Regions from separate parts of the Echinicola vietnamensis DSM 17526 genome, predicted to be linked through region 1. Evidence: riboswitches for the same ligand, from Rfam matches in the RefSeq annotation. Region 1 holds a riboswitch; the other holds the start of a gene.
What was found. A riboswitch is a leader RNA that binds a small molecule or an ion and turns the genes downstream of it on or off. The one in region 1 is predicted to bind S-adenosylmethionine.
Positions count from the first base shown of each region.

Region 2: another riboswitch for S-adenosylmethionine. It lies ahead of metX (homoserine O-acetyltransferase MetX); the one in region 1 lies ahead of ECHVI_RS11130 (O-succinylhomoserine sulfhydrylase).

Region 1 covers NC_019904.1:2,704,369-2,709,416, reverse strand. Annotated here, with positions in the region: gene ECHVI_RS11145 (DUF5995 family protein) at 1-295, shown strand, start outside; gene ECHVI_RS11140 (DUF4407 domain-containing protein) at 329-1,465, opposite strand; gene ECHVI_RS11135 (GDSL-type esterase/lipase family protein) at 1,861-2,481, shown strand; SAM riboswitch class I at 2,563-2,671, shown strand; gene ECHVI_RS11130 (O-succinylhomoserine sulfhydrylase) at 2,803-3,978, shown strand; gene ECHVI_RS11125 (beta-N-acetylhexosaminidase) at 4,148-5,048, opposite strand, start outside.
Region 2 covers NC_019904.1:3,885,671-3,890,718, forward strand. Annotated here, with positions in the region: gene ECHVI_RS15985 (VOC family protein) at 111-500, opposite strand; gene ECHVI_RS15990 (homoserine dehydrogenase) at 574-1,800, opposite strand; gene metX (homoserine O-acetyltransferase MetX) at 1,793-2,848, opposite strand; SAM riboswitch class I at 3,073-3,182, opposite strand; gene ECHVI_RS16000 (hypothetical protein) at 3,510-4,532, opposite strand.

The DNA of each region.
Region 1 (5,048 bases):
GGCAGATGGGAAAGATGAACTCCTGCTTAATTTCAGCATCCAAATTGCCAGGGACGGAGCATGGGAATTTGCTCAGGAATACCGCATTGCCCCAGACACCAACCAATGCCTTTCGGTCCGCGATCAAGCCATCTACCGGATAGGAGACAAAATCGCCAACCCCGGGAAATTATTTGGCTGGGTAGTATTTATCATTAACCTGACTGAATGGAAATCCATCCCGCAAGTGATGGATCGACTTGAAGGCATCGCACGAAAGTCCACTCCAAACAACCTGCGGACGGCCAATTTATAAACGCAAAAGAGGGGGCATGGCCCCTTTGTCCTCCTAACCTTCTACACCCTGCTCCATCTCTCCGAGTCTTCTTTCCAAAAGCTCCATCTCCGCTCTGGTAATCAGCTCATCACGGTGGAGCTTCTTTTGGATTTTAGCTGCGGTCTCAGAACTTATCGTTTTGTCAAACACCTCTACTCTCCGCGTACTCTCTTCCTCGTTTTTGTATTTCCTTTCTTTGGCATACACACTTACCGCACTTTCAGATTGGTCCAGCACCTCATCATACGGCCCTTTTCCAGCCATTAATTTCACCATAACCGGAGCCGCTTCCATCGCCACAAAAAGTAACATGATAAAAATATTGGCCCAATATACCGCTTGACTCTCCGAGGTCAACTGCGACAAGGCATGGATTCGCGCGGCTAAACCATCATATTGATCAATAGCCGCTTGCTGTTGCTCAAACACTTCCTGCTTTCGCGCCATTACCGCTGCCATTTCCCGCTCATGTTCATCAATTTTCACCCAATTCCTTTCCTGCAATTGCTCCAAATCACGCTGGGCCGCATCCAATTGCTGCTCTTTCTTTTCGGCGTTAACCCCCAGTCCCACAATGCCCGTAGTTCCCGGTGTTTTCACTCCGAAACGTTCGGCATCATACTCCTCTTGGAGCTGGTCGCGGAATGCTGCTTTTGCGGCAATTTCATCTCGCAATTGTTCGTTTTCAGTCTTCAAGCGGGCAATTTCAGGATAAGCCATTTCCAAATTATCCTTTGCCTCCTGCATCTCCAGCACCTTCTGCTCACTTACTTTTTGATCAATCTCCTTTTCAAAAATCTTCAACTCCAAAGGCTTGGAAATCACCAAGGCCAAAAAAACAGCAAGCAAAAGACGTGGAAAGGCCAGTTTCCATTCGGCCCAAAAACGTTCCTTTTTTCGCATACTCGAAACGATAAAACGATCCAAGTTAAATATCATAACACCCCACACTGCTCCAAAAGCCACTGCCCAGTACCAACTTTCAAAAACCGTATACAGCGCATACCCTGCGGACAATGCGGCGAGCACTCCTGTAAAGAACACCGTCCCACCGATTCCTACATATTTATTAGTCTCGGTGGGACATTTCTTTAGAATGGCAATATTGGCCCCACTGCAAAACCAAAAGAATGCTTTCATTTTCTCCATGGACACTAGATTTCATTTGATAATTCCCTTCACCTTTGCTCAAAAAACGAGCAACTCTTCAATGAAATTACCGGCCACAGGGTGTATCCCATAATTAAAGTGACGAAATCGGCCAATCCTGCCACCAATCAATGGTATTTTGGGTCAAAAAAAACTTTACTGCAACCCACATAACGTGTAAAAGGCGCTGCCCAAAAAACGAACAAGTCCTTCATGTGTACGGAAATGTGTTCAGAAATGAAAACTTACAGCACACCACTTTCAGTTTACCTACCATTTCTCCTTTTCCAATATTTTTAGTTATTTACATCACAAACCATCAAAGAAACCATCCCATTAAAATGACCATCTCACGTTCCCATCTCCGATTCCTTTGCGTTTTATGCAGCTTACTAATGACAGGACTCATTCAGACAGCTTTCGCCCAGGATAATCCCGTTAAATTTCAAGAAGAAGTCGATCAGATCGTTTCTGACACCCCAGTTCCACCTGGCGACATTTACCTTTTTACGGGAAGTTCCAGTGTAAGAATGTGGAAAGACATCGGCAGCTATTTTCCAGAAGTCACCGTGGTCAACACGGGTTTTGGCGGATCACAGACATTTGAATTACTTCATTATGCCCAAGAACTGATCATCCGGTACCACCCGCACAAAGTGTTTATCTATGAAGGGGACAATGACCTGGCAAGTGGCAAAACGCCTGTAGCCATCCTGAAGACCATGCAAAAATTAGTGGGTAAGCTGCAGGCGGAACTTCCTGAAACAGAAATCGTCCTGATCAGCCCAAAACCGAGCCCTTCCAGGTGGCAGTTGAAAGAAGAATACGAAACCTTAAACCGTCTTTTAGAGGTGTATGCAGACAAAACCGGAGGGGTATCCTACGTCAATGTCTGGGACGTCGCCCTTAACAGTGAAGGAAAACCAAAGCCTGAGCTATTCCTGCAGGACAGCCTGCACATGACCAAACTCGGCTACGACGGCTGGGCAGAGATGCTTGCCCCGCACATTCCTTAATCGCTCATCTTGCCTACTGAAAAGCCAAATAGTTTGGAAAATCAACTGTGCTGATGTTACTTTGCATGACTTCAGGAAACTGATTTATACAGAAGAGGCGAGAGACCAGGCTCTGCGACCCTCTGGCAACCATTCGAGACAGCGAAAAGGTGCCAATACCTGCCCAAAAAAATTGAGGGAACTATAAATTAGACATTATGACCAATCTACCTTTTCACCGCTTTTTTCTCATCCCTTACCGGATTTCATTGGCCTATGCCATGCAGCTTCTCTATTGTTACGCAAAATCATTGAATCAAAAACTGAAAGATATTAAATACCATGTCCAATAAGCATTTTGAAACGGAAGCCGTCAGGATTGCGTCTTCCAAATCCAACCAACGGGAACATTCTGCACCCATTTACATGACCTCCAGCTTTACATTTGACAGTGCCGAGGAAGCACGGCAGATGTTTGCTGAGGAAATCCCCGGAAACATTTATTCCCGCTATGCCAACCCCAACAGCTCCGATCTGATCGAAAAAGTATGTGCAGTGGAAGGCACAGAGGACGGCATCGCCACGGCATCCGGAATGGCGGCAATGTTTGGCAGCATGGCCTCTCTTCTTGAGCAAGGTGACCATATCCTCGCATCCAGGTCCCTGTTTGGTTCTACCCACCAGCTGCTGACAAGGGTATTTCCGAAATGGGGCATTACGTCTACGTATGGAGATATTTCAGATATCGAAAACTGGGACAAGCTCGTAAAGCCCAACACCAAGATGCTGTTTATCGAAACCCCTTCGAACCCTGGCCTGGAAGTAATCGACTTGGAGTGGATCGGGAAATTTGCCAAAGCCCATAACTTGATCCTTGTGGTGGACAATTGCTTTGCGACGCCTTACCTCCAGCAGCCTGCCAAATGGGGAGCAGACATTGTGGCCCACAGCGCCACGAAATATATTGACGGTCAAGGCCGTGTTTTGGGCGGACTGATCCTTGGTAAGCAAGAATTGATCAAGGAAGTGCAGTTCTTCACCCGTCACACAGGCCCATCGATTTCTCCTTTCAATGCCTGGATCCTTTCACGAAGCATGGAAACACTCGCCATCAGAATGGAAAGACACTGCGCCAATGCCTTGGCAGTAGCCTCTTATTTCCAGGACAACAAGGAGCTAGAGTTTGTAAAATACCCTTTCCTAAAAAGCCATCCGCAACATGACCTTGCTAAGAAGCAAATGAAACATGGTGGCGGCATTGTCACGCTCACCCTGAAAGGCGGAATCGAGCGGGCGCAGCGGTTTATTGATGAGTTGCAAATGATCACCGTCACGGCCAACTTGGGAGATACCCGAAGTATCATCACCCACCCTGCCTCCACTACGCACAGCAAACTAACGGAAGAAGAACGGCAGCGTGTAGGAATTCTGCCAGGCTTGATCAGGCTTTCTGCCGGACTGGAACACCACGACGACATCATTGCCGACATCGAAAGGGCTTTGGAAAGATCAAAATAAGGTTTTCAGCCTACCTGTCCTGGGAAACTTTCTGCATAAAAAGTCAACCCATCATGAAAACACAACCTGTTTTCATGTGAGAAACATCAGTGAAGCGAAGCAGTTAAAAACTACTTCGCTTTTTTTTAACCAAAATAAAAGCCAGTGTTCATCACTGGCCTTTAGTTTATTACTCTGCTATTTCCTTTTCTTTTAACAAGGGCGAGGCATAATAATCTACCTCCAATGCCTCCAGCCTTTCAGTATGCTGGCGCAATCGATCCTTGTAACTATCCCAATTACGCTTGTCGGGTGACGTCCACGCAATCTCAGCGATCCCTATCAATCGGGGAAACACCATGTATTCGATATCATCCATCTTTTCAATGGTCTCCGTCCACAGCGGTGCTTCCACGCCAAGAATATCATCCTTACCGATGCCCTCCACCAATTCAGTAGGCTCCCACATATAGGCACTGTCCAGTTCTATATACGCTGCCCAATGCAGGCCCAACTGTGTGGTGGAATCATACTGCATATCCAGGTAAGCCTTTGTGGCCGGAGACATGAGCACCTTGGCACCTTGCTCCACAGCCATCTTGGCATTTTCTGCCTTGGCCCAAAACTGGGCAGTCGTGCTAGGCCGCAACGCCGCATGGGCTATTTCATCCCAGCCAATCGCCTGTTTATCATACGAATTCACGATATCCTGCACCTGCTCAATAAACGGAATATAATCTTCCAACGCCGTCACATGAGACTCATCTCCACCGATGTGGATATAAGGCCCAGGGGTCATTTCTACCAGTTCACGCACGACATCATCGATAAACTGATAAGTGACTTCCTTGTCCGTACATAGTGTACTAAACCCAACTTCAATGCCTGTATACAACTCTGGGGCTTCATCATCACAATTGAGCTCAGGATATGAGGCCAAAGCCGCATTGGTATGTCCCGGCATGTCGATTTCCGGCACAATGGTAATAAACCGCTCCTTTGCATACTGCACGATTTCCTTGTATTCTTCTTGGGTATAAAAACCTCCTTCGCCACCGCCTACTTCCGTGCTACCGCCAATTTCGGTCAGT
Region 2 (5,048 bases), 1.2 Mb from region 1:
CCCGCTAAAACCCATTCGAGCGGATGGAGGAAAAGCATCGTTTTAGCGGTTTGAAATTTTCTTTTGTAAGACCATGTCGAAAATCATCCCCCAGAAATATTGCTTGATCCCTACTCCCAAATTCCCTTCGGGACGATTTCCAAGACATGCCCAAAGGGATCTTCAAAATAGCAGCTTTCCAATCCGTCTTTCCACTCTTGTTCGTGGGTGATGATGATGCCTTGCTCGATCAAGGCTGCTTTGCTTTCGGGATAAGCACTGGCTTCTACCTCAAAGGCAATGTGTTGTTTGCCATGGGCAAAATGGGGCGGCAGCACTTGTTCGTTTTGGGTAGTTTCCGGGACAAAGCACAGCAGGACGGAGGTGCCACACCTGAAAAAAATATGCCGGCCTTTCTCCTTGGAAATCACCGGCATCTTAAGTTTTTTATGATAGAAATCTTCTGCCTGATCCAGGTCAGGGATATAAAGACACGTTTCTTTTATTTGTGAAAATTCCATAACGTGAAGATAACCAAAACGATGGGATTTTCATCAACCACATCCTGATGCAAAGCCTTATCGCATTAAGGGATTAACCTAAATGGACATTTTCCAGCTTTTGGATGCTGTCAAGGATGCGTTCTTGACGGACGGAGCCGTTAAGTGCGATTATGGAAACGTTATTGGCTTCTATGGCAGGAAGGTGTTTGATTAGATCTTCTGTAGCGAGCGTGCAGATCGACCAGTACCGTTCTTGGGCCTGATGGATGGTGGCTTGCCCGATCAGTGGGGCCAGCGCATCAGCAGTGTCAGCACTGACGATGACTTCCAAGGATGCGGTGAGCGGTTTTTCGCGCTTGATTTTCGCTCCTTGCAGTTTGTCATAGCTATAGGCGTAGCCTTTTATGGCTTTGGTCAGGTCCGCATAAACGGAAGCGCCCGTGGGCAGACTGCCTGCACCTTTTCCTTGAAAAAACTGCTCACCCAAATTGTGGGAAGTGACTTTTGCTGCATTGTATTCATTTTCTACCAAGAACAATGGATCACTTTCTCCCACCAAAGCGGGGAGGATATACATGCTCAATCCGTCTTGGCTCCTTTGTACCGTGGCGATCAGCTTGATCTTCAGGCCAAGGGACTTGGCCAAGGCCACATCCTCTGCATGAACATGCTGTACCCCAATGGTCAGGATTTCATTTTCAGGAATGTACCTTCCAAAGGCATGGAGGCTAAGGATGGTCAATTTGCTGCTGACATCGCTTCCATTAATGTCCAAGGTAGGATCTGCTTCGGCAAAGCCTTTTTCCTGTGCCAGCTTTACGGCATCCGACAGGCTGAGGTCATCCTGGAACAACCGGGAAAGGATGTAGTTTGACGAACCGTTGAGGATGCCTTGGAGCTTGCTGATGTGATCACCCGCAAAATGGCAATCGAGGCACGTGATGATCGGAATGCCTGCGGCGGCAGAGGCTTCATAGAGAAGACTGCCTCCATAGCTTTTCTCCAATTCCAGTAGCTCAGGAAGGTGGGCGGCAAGCATCTTTTTATTGGCAGAGATGACCTTCTTTCCTGATTTCAACAGGCTGCTGACATAATCATAGGCCTGAATGGGATCAGAGATCAGCTCTATTCCAATGTCATGCGGGGTGTTTAAAATGTCCTTTGGGTCAAAGGATAATTGGAGCGAATGGGGCCTTTCTTTATTCTTATTTTGTACGACAATCGTTTCGGGCAGAAGCGATGGGCGGTCATTTTTAGCGATTTCATAATAGCCTTGTCCGACCACTCCAAAGCCAAACAGTCCAATGCGGTTAGTCATTGTTTTCCAAGTAAAAAGATGTTAGAATATAATTTAATTGTTCGTTTTCTACCAAAAAGGCATCATGTCCATAGATGGAAGAAATCTCTCTGTAGGTGCCGTTAGGGACATTTTTGCTGATAAACTGGGACTCTTCTTTGGTAAACAGCAAATCGGTATTGATGCCGATAGAGAGCACTTTTGCTTTGATTGCTGACAGGGCTTTGGCGGTTCCTCCTCTGCCTCTGCCCAGGTCATGGCTGTCCATGGCTTTGGTGAGTACCCAGTAGGAGAGGGCATTGAAGCGGTTGGAAAGCTTTTGACCTTGGTAGCGCAAATACGAACTTACCCGAAAGTGATCCGTTTTTTCTTCTGTTTCAGCTTGGCTGGCATGAAAGATATCTTGGTGCCGGTAGCTGAGCATTCCGATGGCACGAGCTGCTTCCAAGCCTTTTTTGCCGGCGTCCGGTGAGTTCTGTCCCCAGGTGCTATCGGATTCTATGGCCATTCTTTGGGCTTCATTAAAGCCAATGGTCCACGGGGAAGTCTTGGCATTGGAAGCGACAATGATGGTCTTTTTCACTTGCTCCTGTAGGTTATATGACCATTCCAAGGCGACTTGTCCACCAAGCGAGCCCCCGATGATGGTGTCAATTTGCTGGATACCCAAATGTTGCCGCAACCGGTCAAAGGCCTTGGCCATGTCCCGGGTGGAGAGGTTTGGGAAATCGTAATAATACGGTTTGCCGGTTTTGGGATTATCGCTAAGGGGCTGGGTAGAGCCATAGCAAGATCCTAGCAGGTTAGCACAGACAATAAAATATTTGGTAGGGTCAAAAAACTTGTCTTCTCCCACGAGACCACTCCACCATTCGTGTACATTGGCGTCGCCGGTAAGCGCATGCAAGATCCAGATGACATTGTCTTTTTTAGGCGTCAAATGCCCTTGAGTGGTATAGCTAATCTCAAATCCTGGTAGTGATTCTCCTGATTCGAGATTTAATTCCTCTTCACAGTGGAATGTTTCCTGTGTCATATCGGTAATCAGATACGGTGATGTTAGATTCATTTTACTCTTTGTTTAGCGTTGACTTCGGCCAACTGGGATCATCAAGAATGGGAATAAAAGCAAGTAAAGACGCCCGAAACGGGCAAAATAGGAGGGTGCTTAGTTGCACATGCACATTCGTTGATGCAAGGCACTTTCCCTTTGGATAAAAATTAATTCGATGATGCTTTGTGTGTGAAGTTGTATTGCTGTGTGTATCCTTTTTATAAAATTCATTGTTTAAGAATTTATATTTCCAAATGCGGATATTCACATTCGGCAGGAATTGGCACCTTGGATTTTCCAGGTTGCCAGAGGGTCTACGAGCCTGTCTCTCACCTCTTCTGTATAAATCCTTGTACTTTTAAAAAGTAAAGGATAGCACAAAGTAACAATCCAATTTTTGAATTTGCAAGTATTCGAAAAAGAGTTTTTTAAAAATTAAAGCGATCATAAAACCCTATAAAATCGATAGAGAATACTGTTTTTAGGTTTCTGGCTCAAAGGATATACCGAAAAGCGTAATTAGAAGGGGTGTTGAGCCGAAAGGTATCGAAAGCGTTTTGCAAGGTATAAAAAAAGGTGGCTGAGGACATCAGCACACCTTTAGAAGTAGTAGAGTAAGTAGTTTCTTAATATTGTTTGACCTGCGATCAAATCGCGTATGGATTAGGTGATGGGTTTAATCTTCATAGTAATAAACGGCAGATGCACCTGCTACGTCTTGGCTAAAGGCTGGTGAAGGGTTGCCGTTGGTGGAGAAGTAATCATATACCAATACTCTACCGCCTCCATTTGCTCTTTCGGCGACGAAGATCATTTTGCTGTCTTCGCTGTAGGCCACATCTACTGGATTGCCCAACATGGTGTTGTTACCTTCTATCCGGGCCTGCGCAGCCATAGCAATAGTTCCTCCGTCTGTGGTGCCGTTTAGGGTACTGGTGAAGTCAGTAATGATCACCAAGCCACCGTCACTGTCTGAAGAGGCATCACCAATGTCGGTGAGGACCATCAGGTCATCTTCCATGGAATAGGTCAACCCGTGTGTTCTGCCCAGACCTTCGATGGTCACACGCTTATCGGGGCTGATCATGCCGTCTGTATTGGCCATGAAGTTGTTGAACACTGCCAAGTCAGCGGTTTTGTCCACGACGGCATAGAGCGTATTGCCCTCTAGGTGAATGCCCCAAAGTGCAAAGTCCACTTCATAAGTGTTTTGTAGCGTGAAGCCGTTGTTGGTTTTCTGATAGACATATAAGCTGCTTTGGTTGCCATTTGCCTCTACAGGTGACTCTGCCACGACGACCATATCATTCATGACGGCTATTTCGCGTCCACTGACAAAAGTCCCCGATCCGGATAGTCCCAAAGAAATGGACAGGCCGTTATCCATCTTGGCCGCCATGATATCAGCATAAACATTCAGGGAATTGTCTGATCGAACCAACTGGATGATTTCGTCATTTTTATCATCGTAGTAGATGCCGTCAGCATCCGCTCCTGCTGAAGCAAAGGTACTGCTGCTGACATCGGATGACGAGAAATCCATGACCGTGATCATGCCGCTGGTATTGCTGGAAACAAATAACGATGCCACATCGTTTTCGGGCATGTCCATGTCCTCATCATTGTCACAGGCAAAAAAGCCAAATGCGGGTAGTACAATGAGTGTCGTCTTTAAAATAGTGTTTGTTAAAGTTTTCATAAGATAGTGCGTTGTGATTTATGAAAACTATATACGACCTGGATAGATGAACTGGATCAGCGTAATGGCATCAAAAGTAGATTAAATAGGGAAATATGTGTGTAAAAGTGACGGAACTTTAAATAAACAACCGGACAATTATTCAAAAAGTGATTACTGTGTGGCGGAAAGCGTTTCAGTATTGGGCGCTTATTAGGAGCCTACGCTGCATCCGATATGGGACCTGAAGTGAAGTTCCAACCGTGCCACTGGCACACCTTTGGAAGGTTGAGGAGAGAGCTTAAGTTCCTGCGGATGAATCTGCAGGTTAAAAAATTTATCGTGCCGCAGGCACTTTGCCCCAATTTGTATATTGGAAACCGCAGTAGCCTATTTTGCCGAATGGCGGAATAGGCTGAAGAATGAGAATGAGTTGTTGATTTGGATCGTACAAGCCGTCGCAGCTATCTGCTCATGTATAGTGGTTGGCTTGGTTGAGATTACACCCTGAATATGCGTTGGCAACTGAGCATCTTG